DNA from 2 places in the Serinibacter arcticus genome. Region 1 is predicted to be linked to the other one. Evidence: riboswitches for the same ligand, from Rfam matches in the RefSeq annotation. Region 1 holds a riboswitch; the other holds the start of a gene.
The links. A riboswitch is a leader RNA that binds a small molecule or an ion and turns the genes downstream of it on or off. The one in region 1 is predicted to bind thiamine pyrophosphate.
Positions count from the first base shown of each region.

Region 2: another riboswitch for thiamine pyrophosphate. It lies ahead of C8046_RS09535 (thiamine ABC transporter substrate-binding protein); the one in region 1 lies ahead of C8046_RS05825 (Ykof family thiamine-binding protein).

Region 1 is NZ_PYHR01000002.1:1,269,547-1,272,854, reverse strand. Features, by position in the region: gene C8046_RS05835 (ABC transporter substrate-binding protein) at 1-517, opposite strand, end outside; gene C8046_RS05830 (MurR/RpiR family transcriptional regulator) at 651-1,484, opposite strand; TPP riboswitch at 1,607-1,715, shown strand; gene C8046_RS05825 (Ykof family thiamine-binding protein) at 1,706-2,488, shown strand; gene C8046_RS05820 (ECF transporter S component) at 2,485-3,147, shown strand; gene C8046_RS05815 (ABC transporter ATP-binding protein) at 3,137-3,308, shown strand, end outside.
Region 2 is NZ_PYHR01000002.1:2,091,606-2,094,913, forward strand. Features, by position in the region: gene C8046_RS09530 (ABC transporter permease) at 1-688, opposite strand, end outside; gene C8046_RS09535 (thiamine ABC transporter substrate-binding protein) at 915-2,054, opposite strand; TPP riboswitch at 2,108-2,240, opposite strand; gene C8046_RS09540 (hypothetical protein) at 2,248-2,973, opposite strand; gene C8046_RS09545 (hypothetical protein) at 2,970-3,308, opposite strand, start outside.

The DNA.
Region 1 (3,308 bases):
AGAGGTTGGCGACCGGCGCGCCGTCGGGGTGGGCCTCCTCGTTGTACATGAGCACCTTGGTGGAGAGCCGGTTCGCGACCAGCGGCGCGGTGAACTCCGGCGCCAGCTGGTCGGCCACGCGGGCCGGGACGTAGGGGAGCAGGACGTCGTCGGCGAGCAGCTCGGTGACCACCACCGGGGCGTCGGAGACGTACGCGACGTCGGCGGTGGTGCTGCCCGCGCGGTGCTCGCTGGCCAGCCGGGTGATCAGCTCGGTGGAGGAGATGTCCGTGGCGACGACGTCGATGCCGGGGTAGGCGGCTTCGAAGGACTCCTCGATCGTGGCGATCCGGCTGGTGAAGGCGTACACCGACACGGTGCCCTCGGCCTCCGCGAGCTCGACGAGCTCGTCGTGGGACAGCGCGTCCCAGTCGGTGTCGTCGGCGGGGGCGGACGCGGCGCCGGAGCAGGCGGTGAGGCCGAGCGTGAGCGGCAGGGCGAGGGCGAGGAGGGGGACGGTGCGGTGACGGCGAGGCATGGCTGATCCTTCGGTCGGGCGCGGGGTGGGGGAGGTGCTGCGAGGGGTGGCGCTGGGTGGGGTGGTGCTGGATGGGGTGGTGCTGGGTGGGGTGGTGCTGGGTGGGGCGGTGCTGTCAGGCAGGTCGGGGAGGTCAGGCCTCGAGCTGCTCGAGGAGGTGGCCGAGACGGTCGAGCGACTGCAGCGCCCCGTCGTCGGCCCGACGGGCGATCGTCAGCACGAGGGCGTTGACGATCGCCATCGGCACGGTCAGGGAGAGGAAGTCGTCGGCGCCGCCGCGGGGTGCGGCGACGATCTGGTCGGGGCGCGGTGAGGACCACACGACGGTGTCGGTGACGATCGCGGTGCCCGCGGAGGCCGCCGTCGCGACGGCGAGCAGCGGGCCCAGGACGGCCGGCGCCCGGCGGAAGACGAACGCCAGGACGACGTCGTCGCGCTCGAGCCGCGACAGCCGCTCGGCGAGGTCTCGGCGCGAGCCGACGAGACGCACCGTGCGCATCCCGAACCGCTCGAGCCGACGGGCGAGCAGGTCGACCAGCACGGTGGCGTTGCCCTGGGCGAACAGGAGGATCTCGCGGGCCGCGAGGATCCGGTCGGCGAGCTCGTCGAGCTCGGGCTGGGTGACGTGGCGGGGGAGCGCGGCGAGTGCCGCGGACTCGTCGTCGACGAACGAGGTCAGGACGTCGCCGTCCGGGTGACGCTCGAGGCGGCCGCGCAAGCGCTGCGAGGGGCCGTCGCCCGCGAGGTAGTCCTCGCGCAGCGCGTCCCGCAGCTGCGGGTAGCCGTCGAAGCCGAGCCGCTGGGCCAGGCGCGTGGCCGAGGACTGGTGCAGCCCGAGCGGGTCGGTGAGCTCGTGGGCGCGCCAGTACGAGGCCCGGTCGGGCTGCGTCTGGAGGGCGGCGACGAGTCGACGGTCCGTCGGCGTGAGGGCCGGGCCGTGGCTCGCGGCCAGCTGGGTAATGAGCACGTTCGGGACGTTAGGCGCACGTCCACGTGCGATGGGTGCAAGTCGTGCACGTTCACGTGCTGTTGCGCGAGGGTTCACCCCGCGGACCACGGGTGTCGCCGGGGCGTCACCCGGCTAGGGTCGTCCGTGAGCACGGGAGTCCAGTGAGCTGGGCTGAGAGGGAGTTCTCCAACTCCGACCGTCGAACCTGATCCGGATCATGCCGGCGCAGGAAGCTACGCGTGACGACCGCCGTCCGCGCCCGTGCCGCCGCTGCCCGAGAGGCGCGTCGCATGCTGCTCACCAGTCCCACCCCCACCACCCCCGTCGCCGGGCCCTCCGCCGGGGACCTCACGCGCGATCCGCTGACCTTCGGGGTCGGCGCTCGCGTCACGGCCTCCGTCATGGCCGACGACTACGTCGACGTCCTCACGCGGGCGCTCGCCGAGGTGTCGACCGACGGCCTCGTCCTCAGCACGGGGGACGTGTCCACCTATGTCGGCGGGTCCGAGACCGACCTCCTGCGCTACCTCACCGACCTCGGTGCGGCGCTCGCGGCGACCGGCCACCACGTGACCCTGACCGTCCACCTCTCGCGCGGCTGCCCGGGCGAGGTGGTGTGCGAGCGGCCGGGCGGGGCCGGACCGCGCGGCGCGAGCGTGCCGCCGACCCGCACCACGGGGCGCCTCGCCGCCGCCGAGTGGGCGCTGTACCCGCTCGCGGACGCGGCCCCCGCCGTCGGGCCGGACGGGGCGGCGCCCCCGGAGCCGGACCACATGCGCGACATCTACGCGGCGATCGACCACGCCCGCGAGCTCGGCACGTTCCGCGGGTCCGAGCACTTCGTGACCCGGCTCGAGGGCGATCTGGGGGACGTGCTCGCCACCGCCGTCGCCGGCTGGGTGCTCGTGGGCCGCAGCGTGCAGCACGTCACCAGCCACCTGCAGGTCTCGCTGAACAGCCCGAACCACGCGGCTCCGGCCGGTGCGACCGACGGCGCGATCGACGGCGAGGTCGTCCGATGAGCGCGCTCGTGCCCCGCCGCCGGCTCACGCTGAAGGAGATCGTGCTCGTCGTGGTGCTCGGCACCGTGTTCGGGTTCCTCTACTGGGCCTTCGTGCAGGCTTGGACGGCCCTGTCGATCGCGATGGGACCGGCAGGCGACCTGGCCCAGCACTTCCTCGCCGGCAGCTGGCTGCTCGTGGCCCCCATCGCCATCGCGATCGTCCGCCGGCCCGGTGTCGGCATCCTCGCGGAGGTGCTCGCGTCCGTGATCGAGGTCGTCTTCCTCGGCAGCGCCGTGGGGCCGATGCTGCTGGTCGCGGCGTTCATCCAGGGCGTCGGGAGCGAGCTGCCGTTCGCGTTCGGGCGCTACCGGAGGTTCGGCTGGGGTCGCTACGCGCTGTCGGGGCTGATGGGCGCGGGACTGGTGTTCTTCTGGTCGGCGTTCCGGTTCGGGTGGTTCGGGCAGGACCTCGTGCTGGTCCGGTTCGGGGTGCAGGCGCTGTCGGGCGTGATCCTCGGTGGGCTGCTGGCCAAGGTGATCGTGGACGGGCTGCTGCGCACCGGGGTGCTGGCGAACTACGCGATCGGCGAGGCGGCCGAGCGGGAGCGGCGCGCGGGTGCCGCTGCTGATGGCGCCGACGGCGCCGGTGAGCCCGAGCTGGTGCGTCGTGAGCGCTGAGGCGGCCGGAGGGGTCGTCGAGACGGACGCGCTCGAGGTGGTCCTGCCCGGGGGCGACGGCGTCGGCCCGCTGACCGCGACCCTCGGCCCCGGGGAGCACGTGCTCGTGCTCGGGCCCTCGGGATCGGGCAAGACCACGCTGCTGCGCACGCTCGCGGGGG
Region 2 (3,308 bases), 820 kb from region 1:
CCACGCTCAGCACCGAGGCCGCGCGCAGGTCGAGGAATTGGGTGGTCTGCAGCCAGATCTCGACCTCGACGGTCGCGTAGCGCGAGCCGCCGAGCACGAGGACGACGGCGAACGCCGTCGCGCAGAAGAGGAAGACGAGCGAGGCGGCCGAGGCGATCGCCGGCGCGAGCGCCGGAAGGGTCACGGTCAGCAGCGCACGCAGCGGCGAGGCCCCGAGCGCCCGGGCCGCCTGCTCGGTGCGCGGGTCGAGGCGCTCCCACACGGTGCCGACCATGCGGACCACGAGCCCGTAGTTGAAGAACACCAGCGCCGCGATGATCGCCGGGAACGTGCGGTCCCAACCGAGGAAGCCGAGCGGGCCCGCGGGCGCGAGGAGCGCGCGGAACGCGACGCCGACGACCACGCTCGGCAGCACGAACGGCACCGCGACCAGCGCGCGCACCACGCGGCGCCCCGGGAACGTGCGGCGGTAGAGCACGTACGCCCCGGGGACGCCGAGCAGGACGGCGATGACCGTGCCGAGCGAGGCCTGGCCGAGCGTGTGGCCGACGACGCGCCACGTGCGCGCGCTGCCGAGCACCTCCGCGAAGCCGCCGAGGTCGAGCACGCCGTCGGTGACGAAACCGCGCGCGACCAGGGTCGCCACGGGGTAGGCGAAGAACACGCCGAGAAAGGCGAGCGGGAGCACGACGGCGAGGGTCCACGCCGTCGTGCGCCCCGCCGTCGCCCACGAGAGCCTTCGCGAGGCCTTTCTGGCGCGGTCGCGAGGCCCTTCGGGTCCGTTCCCGAGGCCCTTCGGGCTCGCATCCGAGGCCGTTGTGGTCACCACGGCGTCACCGCAGCGCACCCGAAAGGCCTCGCGACGACGCCGCAACGGCCTCGGGAACGGACCCGAAGGGCCTCGCGGATGGTTGTCACCCCAGGACCGTCTGCGTCCAGGTGTCGATCCAGTCGCTCCGGTTCGCGGTGATGTCGGCGGCCGGGACGTCCCACGGCGCGCTCGCGAGCGGCGCGAACTCGGCCCAGTCGGCCGGGAGCTCGACGCCTGCGTCGACGGGGTAGACGTACATCTGCTCGGGGACGTCGGCCTGGACCGGCTCCGAGAGCAGGAAGTCGACGAACGCCTGCGCGCCCTCGGGGTTCGCGGCGCCGTCGAGCACGCCCGCGTACTCGACCTGGCGGAAGCAGGTGTCCAGCAGCGCGGCGGTGGTGGGGACGCCGTCGTCGCCGATGGTCACGGGCGGGGAGGAGGCGTAGGACAGCACGACCGGGCGCTCACCCTCGCCCTCGCCGCCGGAGAAGTCGACGTAGTAGGCGTCGGACCAGCCGTCGACCACGAGCACGTCGTTGTCGCGCAGCTGCTCCCAGTAGGCGACCCAGCCGGACTCGCCCTTGGCCCCGATCGTGGCGAGCAGGAACGCGAGCCCGGGCGAGGACGTCGCGGGGTTGGTCACGACCGTCTGCCCCGCGTACTCGGGCAGCACCAGGTCGTCGAAGGAGGCGGGCGGCTCCTGCCCGTTCTCCTCGTACCAGCCGAGGTCGACGTTGAGGCAGACGTCGGAGACGTCGATCGGCGTCAGCGCGTCCCCGAGCAGGTACTGCTCGGCGCTCGCCGGCAGCGCGGGCGAGGTGTACGGCGCGAACACGCCCTCGTCCACGGCGCGCGAGGCGAACGTCGTGTCGACGCCGAACACCACGTCCCCCAGCGGCGAGGCCTTGGTCAGCACGAGCTGGTTGACGAGCGCGCCGCCGTCGCCGGGCGCGACCTGCGTGACCGCGATGCCCGTCTCCTCCGTGAACGCCGCGAGCACGTCCTCGCTGAGGTTGAACGAGTCGTGGGTGACCAGCGTGATGGACGACGACGGCGACGCGCCCTCGCCCGACGGCTCACCGGAGTCGGTGGCCGAGTCGCTCGGGCTGCTCGTCGCGCTCGGCGCGGGCGAGCCGCCGCCGAGCGAGCAGCCCGCGAGGGCGAGGAGCGAGGCGGACGTGAGCGCCGCCGTCGCGATCAGCGGGCGACGGCGGAGGCGCGGGCGCGCGGTGGTGGGGGTCATGCGGTGGTCCTCCCAGAGGTGCGTGGGAGGGCCCGGCGCGCGGGTGCGCACCGGGGAGAGAATTCCCGACTTCCTTCGCCGGTGCTAACCGGAGCAGGTTCGAGGGTCTGCGGCTGGGCCGCACTCTCAGCGCGTCCGGCGTCGATCGAGTGATCGGGCCGGTGGGGCGCTCCCCTGTCGTTCGAGGACGAGCCTACCGCCGAGGACCCTGCACACCCCGCACGTGGTCGGCCAGCAGCTCGCTGCCGCCGCCGAGCCCGGTGGTCTCCACGACCAGCAGGTCGGTGCGCGGTCGTCGCGACCACGGCCCCGCCTCGCGACGGACGACGACCGCCCCGGGGCGGCGCGGCCGCAGGAGCAGGCGGTCGGCCATCGGGGTGACGAGGTCGACGTCGACGAGCGCGATCTCGGCGCGACCGCCGCGGTCGACGTCGACCACCCGCGTCGGGGTCACGTAGACGGAGCCGGGGGCCAGGCGGCCGGTCGCCGCGAGCACCGGTCCGCCGAGCACCAGGACCGCCCACGGCACCAGGAGCACGAGCCACAGCGGTGCACCGCGCACGATCGCGAGCACGATCATCACCACGGCCCACAGGCCCAGCACGCCGAGCGCGGCGAACGCCAGCACCCGCGACGAGCCGGCGCCGCGCGGGAAACGCATCGCCGGCTCGCCGTCGATCTGGTCGGGCCGCGGCGCCAGGGCGCGGTCGGACCGCGCGCGATCCGCCTCGATCGGGCGGCGCTGGAGCGAGACCGCGGACAGCAGGACCGTGACCCCGAGCGTCATGGCCAGCGTGCCGGAGACCACGGACGACAGCGCGCCCCGGCTCGTCAGGGCCCACCCCACGGCGACGACGAGCACACCGAGCAGCACGAGCGCACCGACGGCGACGGGGGACGCCCGGCGAGCGGCGGTCAATCGAACCAGCCGCCGACCGTGCTGACGACGCTGCCGCCGAAGTCGCCGATCGCCTCGGCCGTGTCCCCGAGCGCCTCGACCCCCGAGTTCCAGGCCTCGCCGACGTCGGGTCCGTTCTCGAAGAAGGAGTCGATGGCGCCGTCGGCGAAGATCGCGACGCCGGCGCCGATGACGGTGCCGACGACCGCACCGACCGCCGTGCCCACACCCGGAACGACCGAGCCGATGAGGGCGCCGGTCCCGGCGGCGGCCCCGATGCCGGCCAGCGCGCCGAGCGCGGCCGACCCGCCCTGCGAGACGGCGATCTGCTCGACGCTCTCGCCCTCCTGCCAGTC